Regions from separate parts of the Embleya sp. NPDC050493 genome, predicted to be linked through region 4. Evidence: riboswitches for the same ligand, from Rfam matches in the RefSeq annotation. Region 4 holds a riboswitch; each other region holds the start of a gene.
The links. Region 4 has a riboswitch for cyclic di-AMP ahead of ACIBM5_RS28445 (NlpC/P60 family protein). Riboswitches for the same ligand answer to the same signal wherever they lie in the genome.
Positions count from the first base shown of each region.

Region 1: linked by a shared signal. The riboswitch ahead of ACIBM5_RS34460 (NlpC/P60 family protein) and the one ahead of ACIBM5_RS28445 (NlpC/P60 family protein) in region 4 are both predicted to bind cyclic di-AMP.
Region 2: linked by a shared signal. The riboswitch ahead of ACIBM5_RS08950 (transglycosylase family protein) and the one ahead of ACIBM5_RS28445 (NlpC/P60 family protein) in region 4 are both predicted to bind cyclic di-AMP.
Region 3: linked by a shared signal. The riboswitch ahead of ACIBM5_RS21655 (transglycosylase family protein) and the one ahead of ACIBM5_RS28445 (NlpC/P60 family protein) in region 4 are both predicted to bind cyclic di-AMP.

Region 1 covers NZ_JBITHP010000024.1:259-3,730, reverse strand. Annotated here, with positions in the region: gene ACIBM5_RS34470 (TMEM165/GDT1 family protein) at 1-276, shown strand, start outside; gene ACIBM5_RS34465 (LLM class F420-dependent oxidoreductase) at 451-1,416, shown strand; cyclic di-AMP (ydaO/yuaA leader) riboswitch at 2,050-2,207, shown strand; gene ACIBM5_RS34460 (NlpC/P60 family protein) at 2,214-3,194, shown strand.
Region 2 covers NZ_JBITHP010000003.1:492,360-495,831, forward strand. Annotated here, with positions in the region: gene ACIBM5_RS08945 (glycerophosphodiester phosphodiesterase family protein) at 1-603, shown strand, start outside; gene ACIBM5_RS08950 (transglycosylase family protein) at 789-2,066, opposite strand; cyclic di-AMP (ydaO/yuaA leader) riboswitch at 2,099-2,332, opposite strand; gene ACIBM5_RS08955 ((Fe-S)-binding protein) at 2,780-3,472, opposite strand, start outside.
Region 3 covers NZ_JBITHP010000010.1:260,830-264,301, forward strand. Annotated here, with positions in the region: gene rfbC (dTDP-4-dehydrorhamnose 3,5-epimerase) at 1-334, shown strand, start outside; gene galE (UDP-glucose 4-epimerase GalE) at 475-1,443, shown strand; cyclic di-AMP (ydaO/yuaA leader) riboswitch at 1,876-2,097, shown strand; gene ACIBM5_RS21655 (transglycosylase family protein) at 2,102-3,436, shown strand.
Region 4 covers NZ_JBITHP010000016.1:194,645-198,116, forward strand. Annotated here, with positions in the region: gene pcrA (DNA helicase PcrA) at 1-972, opposite strand, end outside; gene ACIBM5_RS28440 (PIG-L deacetylase family protein) at 1,094-1,813, shown strand; cyclic di-AMP (ydaO/yuaA leader) riboswitch at 2,121-2,259, shown strand; gene ACIBM5_RS28445 (NlpC/P60 family protein) at 2,269-3,351, shown strand.

The sequences.
Region 1 (3,472 bases), on a different contig from region 4:
GGTTTTTGGCCGGTCTTCTCGACCGCGTTCACGGCCGTGTTCATCAGCGAATGGGGCGACCTGACCCAGATCACCACCGCCAACCTGGCGGCCACCAACGGCACCTGGTCCACCGCGATCGGCTCGGCCGCGGCGCTGATGTCGGTCTCCGCACTGGCCCTACTGGCGGGGCGATTCATCGCCAAGCGGGTCCCCCTCCGGACGGTGCAGCGGATCGGCGGCGTGTGCATGCTCGGGCTGGCGATCTGGTCGGTGGTGCAGGTGTTCACGGGCTGACCTGACCCGGGCGGCCCGGGTGGCGGATGCCCGCCGGCTGCTCGTCGGGTGCTCGTTGGATGCTCGGCCGGTGCCCGGCGAGTGCGGGAGCCGCGGGCGTCGCGGGGACGGGCGTCGCGGAGGCGGGAGCCGCAAGGGCGGTTTTCCGCCGTGCCGCTCGGGCACCCGCGTCCCATGGTGAAAATCGGCTACACGATGATGACCGAACAGGCCGGACCCAAGGATCTCGTCGAGCACGTGGTGCACGCGGAGCGGGTCGGCTTCGACTTCTCGGTGACCTCGGACCACTACTTCCCGTGGCTGGATGCGCAGGGCCACGCGCCGTACGCCTGGAGCGTGCTGGGCGCGGCGGCCCAGGCCACGTCGCGGATCCCGTTGATGACGTACGTGACGTGTCCGACGATGCGCTACCACCCGGCGGTGGTGGCGCAGAAGGCCGCCACCGTGCAGTTGTTGTCGGACGGGCGCTTCCGGCTGGGACTCGGCTCCGGCGAGAACCTGAACGAGCACGTGATCGGCGGCGGGTGGCCGGCCGCGGACGTACGGCAGGAGATGCTCGGCGAGGCGGTGGAGATCATCCGGGCCCTGTTCGCGGGCGGCTATGTCGATCATCACGGCACACACTTCGACGTCGAGTCCGCCAAGTTGTGGGACCTGCCGGATCGACCGCCGCCGATCGGCATCGCGGTCTCCGGCGCGCAGAGCTGCGCACTGGCCGGGCAACTGGCCGACCTGGTCATCGCGACCGAGCCCAAGGGTGAGCTGTTGGCCGAATTCGATCGGCACGGCGGCGCGGGCAAGCCCCGGGTGGGCCAGCTGCCGGTGAGCTACGACCCCGACCGGGACGCCGCGATCGCCCGGGCGCACGAGCAGTTCCGCTGGTTCGGGGGCGGGTGGAAGGTCAACTCCGAGCTTCCGGGCACCGCCGGCTTCGCGGGCGCCACGCAGTTCGTCCGGCCGGAGGACGTGGCCGAGTCGATTCCGTGCGGCGACGACGTGGGCGCCTTCGTCGACGCGGTGCGCCCGTACGTGGAGGCGGGGTTCACCGAGGTGGCGCTCGTCCAGATCGGCGGCGAGACGCAGCACGCCTTCCTGGACTGGGCTCAGGACAAGCTCTTGGCGGCACTGCGGGAGTTGTGACGGGTTGGGACTGCGGAAGCGGAGCGGAGCGGGGGCGCGAGGTCGGCGCCCCCGCTTCGTGGTTTCGGCTCCGGCTCGCGTCGCGAGTGCGGTTGCGGTTGCGGTCCGCCGTAGTGGGGAGGTAGGTCGGGCCCGATCGGCATCGGCGCATCGGCGCGGGTCGGCATCGCATCCATCGCGCGGGTCGGCGATCGACGATCGGCGGACGCGCGCGGTGAGTGGGTAGGTGGGGCGGGCGGGGCGGATGGGGTGGCGGGGCGGATCGTTCGATCGCCGGCATGTCCGGCATGTCCCCTCGATCGAACCGTCCGAAATGTGATGTAGGCCGCATGGATAAATCGGACATAAATTACTAAGCCGACTTCGTGTGGTAATTCATTTCCCGCGTCCCGGCATGAATTTCGACTATTTTCCGTGACCGGACGATCACGCCACTCTCCGAGATATCCCCTCGTCATCACCGGTACGTCGCGCCGGGTCCGGGTGAGATGTCGCCTTTATTCCGCCTTTACGCCGGAGGCGAAGTCGGCGTTTCGGTTGTGATCCGGCATCGGCATTGCCTACCTTTCTCGCCGATTCACCTTTCGGGTGAACCCTGTCGCCGGTACGCCGAATCCCGTCGCCGGCAGCGGGAGGTCTACATCGAAGAATCCGACGGGAGCGGGGGAACCAGGTGGATCGCCGTGGCCGGGATCGTTCCGGTGACGGCTAGGGGTGAAGTCGCGTCTGCGCGACCGGGCTGCTCCAGTCCGAATCCGACAGCTCACCTCGTAGGCGACAGGAGAGGACCCCATTTCATGCTGTCCGCAAACGCTCGCCACCGCGCCGCTCGCCCCGCCAACGTCCGCCGCTTCGTCGCGGCGGTGGGCATCGCCGGCATGGGTGTCGTGATCCCGGTCGCCACTGCCGGTACGGCTCAGGCACAAGCCCCCTCCACCTCCGAGCAGCCCACCTCCGGCGCCTCCGCCGTGCTGTCGGCGGCCCCGACCGCCGCGGTCGAGAGCGCTCCGGTCCAGGCCGCGCCCGCCGCGCAGGAAACCGCCGTCCCCGCCGACAAGGCCGGCTACGTGGTCAAGGCCGGCGACACGCTGTTCGGGCTCGCCCAGGCCAACCAGGTCACCGGCGGCTGGCAGAGCCTGTACGAGCTCAACCGCGACGTGCTCCTGTCCGGCCCGGACCTTATCCAGATCGGCCAGACCCTCCGGCTGACCGGCGCGGCGCCCGTGCTGTCCAAGGCCGCTCCGGCCCAGCCGAGCGTCAAGGTGCAGCCGAAGACCACCGTCACCCCCGGCAAGACCACCACCAAGCCGGCGAGCAAGCCGTCGGCCGGGGTGTCGGTCAAGCCCGCCGCCAAGGCCCCCGCCAAGCCCGCCACCGGCGGCTCGAAGGGCAACCAGGCGCCGACCGGCGGCTCGTCCACCGCGTCGAGCAGCAAGGCCGCCCAGGCCGTGGCCTTCGCCAAGGCGCAGATCGGCAAGCCGTACGTGTACGGCGCCACCGGCCCGAACGCGTACGACTGCTCGGGCCTGGTCCAGGCCGCGTACAAGTCCGCGGGCATCTCGCTGCCGCGCGTGACCAACGACCAGTTCGCCGCCGACCCGCACGTGTCGGTCGCCAACCTGCAGCCCGGCGACCTGGTGTTCTTCTACTCGGGCATCAGCCACGTCGGCATCTACATCGGCGACGGCAAGATGGTGCACGCCGCCAACCCGCGCAAGCCGGTCGAGATCGCCTCGATCAGCACCATGCCGATCGCCGGCGCCACCCGCCCGGTCTGATCACCCCGCCGACAACCGTCGGCCGCAGTAACACAACCGCACAGTGGGACGCCCTTCCGGCGCCGTGCCCCCCGACGACGGTCGGAGAGCACGGCGCCGCGCCCCGTTCCCCAAGGCGCACTCCCCCACAAGCAGCGCGATCCGGACAACAAAGTCGAGACAGTCCCGAACCCGAAGCAGCCACCAACACCTACGCATCCAACCAAGTCGCGCACTCATCCACGACCGGACGAACACAACAACCACCAGGTCCGTTCCCAACGTCCCCCAACCCCCAA
Region 2 (3,472 bases), on a different contig from region 4:
CTGGTCGAGCGCCGGCACGCGCGCGGCGTGAAGCTCAACGTGGAGACCAAGGTCGAGGCGGGCGCGCCGCAGGAGACCGCGCCGCGCGAGCAGTTCGTGCAGACCGTGGCGCGCGAGGTGCGTCGGGCCGGGCTGTTGCGCCAGGTCACCATCCAAAGCTTCGACTGGGGCGCGCTCAAGCGCATGCGAGAGGTCGAACCGCGGCTGCCGCTGGTCGCGTTGACCAACTACGACTTCCTCCAGGTCGGCAAGCCCGGCGCCTCGCCCTGGCTGGGCGGCCTGGACATCGACGACTTCGGCGGCGATCCGCTGCGCGCGATCGCCTCGTTCGGCGCCACCACGTTCTCACCCGTGCACGGCTTCCCGCAGAACGGCAAGGTCACCGACCCGGACTACCGCCCTTACGTGACCCGGGAGATGGTCGCCCAGGCGCATGCGAGGGGCATCAAGGTCGTGCCGTGGACCATCGACGACCCGGCGACCATGGCCAAGCTGATGGACGACGGTGTGGACGGGCTGATCACCGACTACCCCGATCGGGCACGGGAGTTGCTGGCCGCACGCGGACTGCCGCTGCCCAAGCGGTACCCGGCACGCGGCTGATCGACTCGGCCCGCGGGGCTTCGGCGGGCGCGGGGATCCAGGCGTCCGCGGGGGTCTCGGCGTCCGCAGGGGTGCGGACGCGCACGTGGGCCGGGCCCGTCGACGCGTGGTCGACGGGCCCGGCCCTGGTACGGCTACCGCAGAGTGGCTGTCGCCGTGCGGTTACTGCCTGAGTGACGCTCGGATCAGAGGTTGACGCCGTGCGCGCGCAGGTAGCTGACGGGGTTGATGCCGCTGCCGTAGTTCGGGGTGGTGCGGATCTCGAAGTGCAGGTGCGGGCCGGTCACGTTGCCGGTCGCACCGGAGAGGCCGATCTGCTGACCGGTGCTCACCGTGGCACCGGCGCGCACGCCGATGCTGGACAGGTGCGCGTACTGCGAGTACTTGCCGTCCGCGTGCTTGATCACGATCTCGTTGCCGTAGGCGCCGCCGTTGCCGGCCTTGACCACGGTGCCCGAGGTGATCGCCTTCACCGGGGTGCCGGTGGAGGCCACGAAGTCCTGGCCGGTGTGGCTGCCGCTGGACCACATCTTGCCGCCGACGCCGAACGCGGTGCCCAGCGAGCCGCTCACCGGGGCGACGTAGCCGGACGCGTTGACCGCGGTGCTGCCGGCCTTGGCGGAGGACGCCTTGGCGGCGACCGGGGCCTTCTCCTTGACCGTGGTCTTCGGCGCGACCTTCACCGACGCCGAGGGCTTGGTCTCGGCGACGGTCTCGGTCTTGGGCGCGGCCTTCGGCGCGACCTCGACCTTGGCGGCGGCGGTGGCGGTGGCGGCGGACGCCTTGGCCTTGCCGGACAGCGAGAGCTTCTGGCCGACCTGGATGAGGTTGGGGTTGCCACCGATCACGGAGCGGTTGTCGGCGTACAGCTTGTGCCAACCACCGGCGATGTCCTTGTCGGCGGCGATCTTGGACAGGGTGTCACCCTTGACCACGGAGTACGAGGTGGTGGTCGACGCGGGCTTCGCGGCGGCCGGGACGACCTCGATCTTCGGGGCGGGGGCGGTCGCCGGCTTGGACTCGACCGGCTTCTCGGCGACCTTGGGGGCGACCTTGATCGAGGTCTTGGCCGAGCCGGAGGACTTGGTGGTCGGCGAGACGGCGGGCTTGGCGCCGCCCTTGGTCAGACCCGCCGGGCCGGAGGTGTTCGGCCAGGCGCCGGGGCCCTGCACGGCCAGGACCTTCTCGGCGATGGCGATCTGCTGGTCCTTGGTGGCCAGGTCGGCGCGCGGGGCGTACTGCTGACCGCCGAACTCGTTCCAGGTGCTCTGGGTGAACTGCAGGCCACCGTAGAAACCGTTGCCGGTGTTGATGTGCCAGTTGCCCGAGCTCTCGCCCATGGCGACCTTGTCCCAGGTGGAGACCGAGGCGGCGTTGGCGGTTGCGATACCGGTGATCAGCGGGGCGGCGACGATGGCGCCGGCCATGCCGAGGGTCAGCGCGAGACGCGTCTTCTTGGGCATGCGGGCAGGGGTGATGAACGACTGCACGAAGATTTTTCCTTCTCCCACGCCTACGAAGTGAGCTGTCGGATTCGGGCTGGAGAGTCTCGCCCGGCCGTGTTCGACCCTCGAATGAGAGGGACGGGCACGGCTTCACCCCAAGCCGTCCGCATGGGCGTCTGTGTCACAGACGCCCGGGACGGCATTCCACTTGGTTCCCCCGCTCCTGCCTTTCGGGTTTCGTACCGTGGCCTCGCTCCGGCGGCAGGATTCGGCGAACCGGGAGACCATTTCGCCGAGCACCGGACCGGTGTGGCGAAGCACCAAGCTACGCACACCCCCGGCGCGGAACCAAACATCACGATTCGCCGAAACCGAAGAATCGGGTCTTAAGGGTGGAATAACGGGACTTAAAGTCCCGATCTCCGTACGCATTGTGCCCGAAATGCTCACTCAATGTTTACCGGTGAATCGCAGAGGGTGAGAATCCGGGAAACTCGGTTCACGGTGTGTGCGAGCTCCTGACGAACGGTATGCACGATGTGACGTGCGTCATGCGTCGGCAAAGTATTGTCCGAATTACCCCTATATGGCCGGTGATTCTTTGGGCCGAGCCTGGTGCCTGCCGTGTCTGCCGTCCCTGCCGCATCGGGCCGGCGGCGGGAGCTGGTACGGCGCACGCGGCTCCCCCTATGAAGTTGCGTGCGCCGCATCGGGCCCCGGCTCCCCTGGCCTCAGCCCGCCATCGGGTCGCCGGCCGCGGGGGTCGGCGGCGCGTGGAACGCGGTGAGGAACTCGGCGAGGTGCATCGCGCGCACCCGCGACCCGCGCCGACGCAGGCCGGTGCGCAGTTGGCGCAGGCAGCCGGGGTTGACCGCGATCACGACCTCGGCGCCGGTCGCCTCGATCGCGTCGAGCTTGCGGTCGAGGATGCGTCGGGACGCGGCCGGCCGCAGCAGGGCGTACGTGCCGGCCGCGCCGCAACATTCGGCGGCGCCCGGGGTCTCCACGAAGTCGGCCACTCGCGCGAGCAACGCCCGCGGCTCGCGCCAGACGCTCAGGCCGTTGCGCAGGTGGCACGAGTCCTGGAGGGTGACCTTGATCCGGTGCCCGGCCGGCGCATGCGCGGTGAGCGTGGCCGGGTCGATCGCCTCGGACAGTTCGGCGACCCGATCACGGCCGATGACGTCGGCCAGGTGCGCGGCGCAGCCGCCGGAGGTGGTGACGATCCGGCCGGGCAGCCGCTCGCCCAACCGGCGGGCGAGCGCGCGTCCCTTCTTCAGCTCGCCGTTGTGCGCGTGCAGCGCGCCGCAGCAACCCTGGTCGTCGGGTACCGCGAGGCCGGGCAGCAGGGTGCGTGCGGCGCGGGCGACCTTGGGGAACATGGCCCGTTCGAAACAACCGAGCATGAGCGAGGCACCCGTGCC
Region 3 (3,472 bases), on a different contig from region 4:
CCCGACGTTCGGCACCTGGGAGGGGGTGCGTCTGGACGACACCGAGCGGCATGCGCTGTACATCGGCGAGGGTCTCGGGCACGGCTTCTGCGCGCTGACGGACGACGCCACGCTCAGCTATCTGTGTTCCGAGTCCTACGCTCCCGCGCGCGAGCACGCCGTGCATCCGCTCGACCCGGATCTCGCCATCGACTGGCCGACGGAGGGTGCGGCGCAGTTGTCCGCGCGGGACCTGGCCGCCCCCTCGCTCGCGCAGGCGATCGACGCCGGCATGTTGCCCGACTACGCCGAATGCCGCCGGTTCACCGACATGTTGGGCCGCGGTTCCGCGTAGTCGGGGATATCGGCGTCCGACACCCGGCCGCCTGCCGAGGGCCCACGGCCGAGCATGCGCTCGGCCGTGGGCCCTCGGTCGGTACGGGCGCCACCGTCGGCGAACCGGCCCGGCATCGTCCGGCTGGGTAGGGTCGGGACATGAAGTGGCTTGTCACCGGCGGTGCCGGATACATCGGGACGCATGTCGTGCGGGCGCTGCTCGCGGTCGGCGAGGATGTGGTCGTGGTCGACGACCTGTCCTCGGGCTCGCGCGAGCGGGTTCCCGAGGGAGTGCCGCTGGTGGTCGGCTCGGTGCTGGATCGGGCGTTGCTCGACGAGGTCTTCCGAGCGCACGCGGTGGACGGCGTGGTGCACATCGCGGGCAGGAAGCAGGTCCCCGAATCGGTCGCGCGCCCCCTCTTCTACTACGAGGAGAACGTCGAGGGTCTGCGCACCCTGCTGGCGGCCATGGTCGCGGCCGACGTCACCCGGATCGTGTTCTCCTCCAGTGCCGCCGTGTACGGCATGCCCGACGTCGACCTCGTCGACGAGGACACCCCGTGCGTGCCGATCAACCCGTACGGCGAGAGCAAGCTCGTCGGCGAGTGGATGATCAGGGCCACGGCGCGCGCACACGGCATCTCGTACGCCTCGTTGCGCTACTTCAACGTCGCGGGCGCGGGCGCGCCGGAACTCGCCGACAAGGGCGTGTTCAACCTCGTGCCGATGGTGCTGGAGAAGTTGACGGCCGAGCAGGCGCCGGTGATCTTCGGGGACGACTACGACACCCCGGACGGCACGTGCGTGCGCGACTTCATCCATGTGGTGGATCTGGCCGAAGCGCACGTGGCCGCCACCCGTCGGCTCGCGGCCGACCCGGACGCGCACCTGGTGCTGAACGTGGGTCGTGGCGAGGGCACATCGGTGCGCGAGATGGTGGAACTCATCGGCGAGGTCACCGGTTTGCGCGACCTCGCGCCGGAGCACCACCCGCGACGCGCGGGCGACCCGGCCCGAGTGGTCGCGAGCGCCGACCTGATCACCACCGAGTTGGGCTGGAAGGCCCGGTACGGCACGTCGGACATGGTGCAGAGCGCGTGGGCCGGCTGGCAGGCGCTGCGCGGCTGAGACGACGGGGTGGGGGCGCCGTGCCGATGGGTCGTCGGCGCGGCGGAGCCAGGCCGTGTCCGGCACGAAGTCGCCTGGGACGAATCGGACATGTGGCGTATCGAATGTGGGGTGAATCACGCCGGCCGCGAGTGCGGGCGCCCGCCCGGATGGGCATGGGTGCCCGCCGGCCGGTGCTACCCGCGATGCCAATGTGACCGGCGGGACGTAGGTGATCGTTTCCGGACGATCGGCATGCACCACAACCGGGAACCACTGTCACGCAAATCCGATGGATCCGGCACGGAACGCCAACTGCGGTCCTTTCCGTAAGGGATCATCTACATTGCGCTCATCCGCAAATCGGATATTCGACCTCTATCCGACACGGACTTGTGATCTACGTCCGAGCCTGCTTAGCGTTCGATCCGTCCGTATCCCACACGGACCCCGATCGCCGGTACGCCGAATCCTGTCGCCGGCCGTTCGGGAGGCTGACGAGCACCACACGACAGGAGCGGGGGAACCACAGGTGAACCGCCGCGAACGGCCCCGATCGAGACGATCGGACGCCGCGAACGGCTTGGGGTGAAGCCACGTCCTTCGGGATGTGGCCGGGCTATCGATCTCCGGCCCGAATCCGACAGCTCACCTCGTAGGCGTGGGAGAGGATCCAGCAATGCTGTCCGGAACCGGGCGTCATCGCCGTCGCAGCACCAGTAGGACCACGCGTCTGATCGCCGCGGCGGGTGTCGCCGGAGTCGGCGTCGCCATGCCGATCATCGGCGCGGGCACGGCCCAGGCCGCCTCCGTGAGCACCTGGGACAAGGTCGCCCAGTGCGAGAGCACGGGCAACTGGCAGATCAACACCGGCAACGGCTTCTACGGCGGCCTGCAGTTCACCCAGAGCACCTGGAACGAGTTCGGCGGCAAGCAGTACGCCGCGCGGGCCGACCTGGCGACCAAGGGTCAGCAGATCGCGATAGCCGAGAAGGTGCTCAAGAGCCAGGGCCCCGGTGCCTGGCCGGTGTGCTCGGTCAAGGCGGGCCTGACCCGAGGCGGCGCCACCCCCGACGTCGACACCGGCTCCTCGGCCGGCAAGACCGCGCCGAAGACGGCGCCCAAGACCGAGACTCCCAAGGCCGAGACCCCGAAGAAGACGGTCGCCGCGCCCAAGATCGAGGTCAAGTCCGAGGCCCCCAAGGCCGAGGCTCCCAAGACCGAGACCCCGAAGACCGAGCCGGTCGCCAAGTCGGACTCCGCCGCCACGTCGTCCTACGTCGTGGTCGCCGGCGACACGCTCTCGAAGATCGCCGGCGCCGCGCACGTGCCCGGCGGTTGGCCGAAGCTGTACGAGGCCAACAAGAGCGTGGTCGGCGAGAACCCCGACCTGATCTTCCCGGGCCAAAAGCTCACGGTCGACGGCAAGGCCGCGCCGACCACCGCCAAGACCGAGGCCGCCGCGCCCAAGGTCGAGGTGCAGAAGCCGGAGACCCCCAAGGCCGCGCCGAAGGCGGAGACCAAGCCGGCCGCGCCGAAGACCTCGGTCAAGACCGAGGCCGCCAAGAGCGACGCCAAGCCCGCCGCGAGCACCGAGAAGGCCTCCGGCGCCTATGTCGCCCCGGTCTCCGGCGCCACGCTCACGTCGAGCTTCGGCGCCGGCGGCTCGCGCTGGTCCAGCGGCAGCCACACCGGCCAGGACTTCGCGGTCTCGACCGGCACCACGGTGCGCGCGGTCACCTCGGGCACCGTCGTGTCGGCCGGCTGGGGCGGCGCGTACGGCAACGAGGTCGTCATCCGGCACGCGGACGGCAAGTACACCCAGTACGCGCACCTTTCCTCGATCTCGGTCAAGGCCGGGATGAAGGTGCAGACCGGCCAGAAGATCGCGCTCTCCGGCGCGACCGGCAACGTGACCGGCCCGCACCTGCACTTCGAGGTCCGCACCACGCCGAACTACGGCTCCGCGGTCAACCCGATGACCTGGCTGCGCAGCCACGGCGTCAGCGTCTGATCCACCGCTCTCCCGCGCCGTCCGGCGGGCGTTCCC
Region 4 (3,472 bases):
GATCGTGCGCCGCGGACCGCTGCCCGCCGCGCCGCCGACCAGTTCGCGGACGAGCATGTACTGCGCGTGGTTGGTGTCCTGGTACTCGTCGACCAACACGTGCCGAAAGCGCCGCCGGTAGTGCTCCGCGACGTCGGGGAACGCCTGGAGCAGGTGCACCGTGGTCATGATCAGGTCGTCGAAGTCCAGGGCGTTGGCCTGGCGCAGCCGCTCCTGGTACATCGTGTACGCCTGCGCCAGTATGCGCTCGGTCTCGTTGATCGCCTTCGCGGCGAAGTCCTCGTGATCGATCAGCTCGTTCTTGAGGTTGGAGACCTGCGCGTTGAACTTGCGCGGCGGGAACTTCTTCGGGTCCAGGTCGAGGTCGCGACAGACCATCGCCATCAGCCGCTGCTGATCGGCCGAGTCGTAGATCGAGAACGACGAGCTCATGCCGAGCTTCTTGTACTGCTGCCGCAGGATGCGCACGCACGCCGAGTGGAACGTGGACACCCACATGGCCTTGGTACGCGGGCCGACCAACGCCTCGACCCGCTCGCGCATCTCGGCGGCGGCCTTGTTGGTGAAGGTGATCGCCAGGATCTCGCCGGGATGCGCACCGCGGGCGGCGAGCAGGTGGGCGATCCGGTGGGTCAGCACGCGGGTCTTGCCCGAGCCCGCTCCGGCCACGATGAGCAGCGGGGACCCTTCGTGCACGACCGCGGCGCGTTGTTGCGGGTTCATCCCGTCGAGCAGCCGCGCCGGATCCACGACCGGGCGCGGGGCGCCGTTGCGGTAGTAGGCGTCGCGCGGCTCGGGGGGCGGCGCGTACTGCCCCTCGTACAGGTCGTCCGGATAGTCCTCCGGCAGGCCGTACACGTGGTTGTCGTCCGGCTCGGGCGGCAGCGGGATGTCGTCCGCGGGGCTCGTGGGGGACTTCTTGGCCGCGGTCTCGAAACCGGGCAGGGGGATGTCGTCGAAGAGGCTGCTCATCGTTCCCCGAGTCTAGGTGGGTAACAAGCGAGTCGTGCTCGGCCCTTTGTACGGAGCGGAGATCATTGCGCCGGCGACGGGTTTTCCCGCCGTCGGATCGATCGGACCAAGGGAGTACATCGTGCTGGACGATCGCGACGTGGAGCGGGTCCTGGTGCTGGCCGCGCATCCGGACGACATCGACTACGGGGCGGCGGGGACGGTGGCGACCTGGACCGAGGCCGGCATCGAGGTGAGCTATTGCCTGGTCACCGACGGGGACGCGGGCGGCTTCGACCCGGCGGTGCCGCGATCCGAGATCGGCGGGATCCGGCGGGCCGAGCAGAGCGCGGCGGCGGCGCACGTGGGGGTGCGGCAGCTGTACTGGCTCGGCTACCCGGACGGGCGGCTGGCGGCGACCTTCGAGCTGCGGCGCGACATCACCCGGGTGATCCGGCAGGTGCGCCCGCAGCGCATGGTGATCCCGAGCCCGGAGCGGGACTGGGCCCGGCTCGCGCCCAGTCATCCGGATCACCTGGAGGCGGGCGAGGCGGCGATGCGGGCGATCTATCCGGACGCCCGGAACCCGTTCGCGCACCCCGAGCTGCTGGACGTGGAGGGGCTGAAGGAGTGGACCGTGCCGGAGACGTGGTTGTCGCCGACACCGGCGCCGGACCACGCGGTCGAGGTGAGCGCGGTGTTCGAGCGCAAGATGGCGGCCCTGCTGTCGCACGCGAGTCAGACGAGCCATCTGACCGGGCTGCGTGCGGAGGTCACGACGATGCTCACCCGCAATGCCGAGCGGTTCGGCCTGGGCGCGGGACGGATGGCCGAGGTGTTCCGGGTGGTCGACACCCGTTAGCAGAATGACCGGTTGGCGTCGATCCTGGCGTTGTCCGTGTCCTTGTCCGGGACTACTTGGACAGGTCAAATCAGAACGATCATCAGAAAACTTGCTCAAAATGGACTTTCCGGAATCCGCGCGCTTTTCCCGAGATACACGGAGAAGGAAACGGTGATTTCGGTAAAGTTTTGGCAATGCGGTGGCTGATGATGATGGTCCTGACACGCCTGTGACTAGTGTTCTGCGACAGGCGATCGGCTCGACGTCGGCCACCCGGTCGACACGATCACCTCCGCCGAATTCGGGGACGCGTTCAGGTGACGGTGGGTAACCATCGTCGACGATGCGAAGCCGGAACCGGGGACCCTTGCAGTCCCTGGGGTGAATCGGTGCCTCGGCACCGTAGGGCGCCTTCTTCCGCCCGAACCCGTCAGCTAACCCGGTAGGCGGCCGAGGAAGGAGACTCGCCACCAGTGGCGTCCCAACGTCGACCCGGGCAGCACCGCAAGCCCAAGCCGCGCACCGCCGTGCGTACCGCAGCGACCGTAGTGACGGCCGCCGCGACGATGACCGGCGTGATGACCTTTGCCGGCACCGCGAGCGCGGATCCCGCCGCATCCTTCGAGCAGGTCAAGCAGCAGGTCAACCAGCTGCACAGTGACGTGGTCAAGGTGACCGACGTCGCCAACGGCGTCGAAGATCAGCTGGAAAAGAAGCAGGTCACCGCGAATCAGACGCAGGCCCGCGTCACCGAGGAACAGATCGCGCTGAACGCTCTGCGTGATCAGATCGGTGTCCTGGCGGCGAACCAGTACCGCAGCGGTGGTCTGCCGCCGTCGTTGTCGCTGGCGCTCAGCGGCGACCCCGAGGGTTACCTGCAGAAGTCGCAGATGATGTCCCAGCTCGACGGTCAGCAGGCCGCCAAGCTGAAGCAGATCGCGGCGCAGGCCCGGGTTCTCCAGCAGGACCGCACCGAGGCCTCCTCGCAGCTGGCCGAGCTGGAGAAGCTGCGGACCGAGCTGAACAAGAACAAGACCGAGATCCAGGCCAAGCTCGCCGAGGCCCAGCGGCTGCTGAACACGCTCACCGAGCAGCAGAAGAAGGCAGTCCTCGACTCGGACGAGCACGAGGGCGACACCACGCGCGGCAACGACCGCAGCTCGCGGGACAAGGCGGAGACGCCGCCGGCGACCAACATCCCCGCGTCCGGCCGGGCCGCGGCCGCGATCGCGTTCGCGCGGGCCCAGATCGGCAAGGCGTACGTGTCGGGCGCCGAGGGGCCCAGCTCCTACGACTGCTCGGGGCTGACCCAGGCGTCGTGGAAGGCCGCGGGCGTCAGGCTGTCCCGGACCACCTGGACCCAGGTCAACGACGGTCCGCGCGTCGCCAAGGGTTCGCTCCAGCCGGGCGACCTGGTGTTCTTCTACTCGGACAACCGGCACGTGGGCCTCTACATCGGCGGCGGCAAGATCATCCACGCCCCGCGTCCCGGCAAGACCGTGACCGAGGCGCCGCTCGACTCGATGCCGTTCTACGCGGCGATTCGACCCGGGTAAATCCACCGGTCGCCCGAAAAACCTCGACGGCGCCCTCCCGCGGATTCGTTCCGCGTGGAGGGCGCCGTCGTGTGTACCGGGTGCGGCGTCGCTCGGACCGCCGACCTGCGTCGCTCGCCCG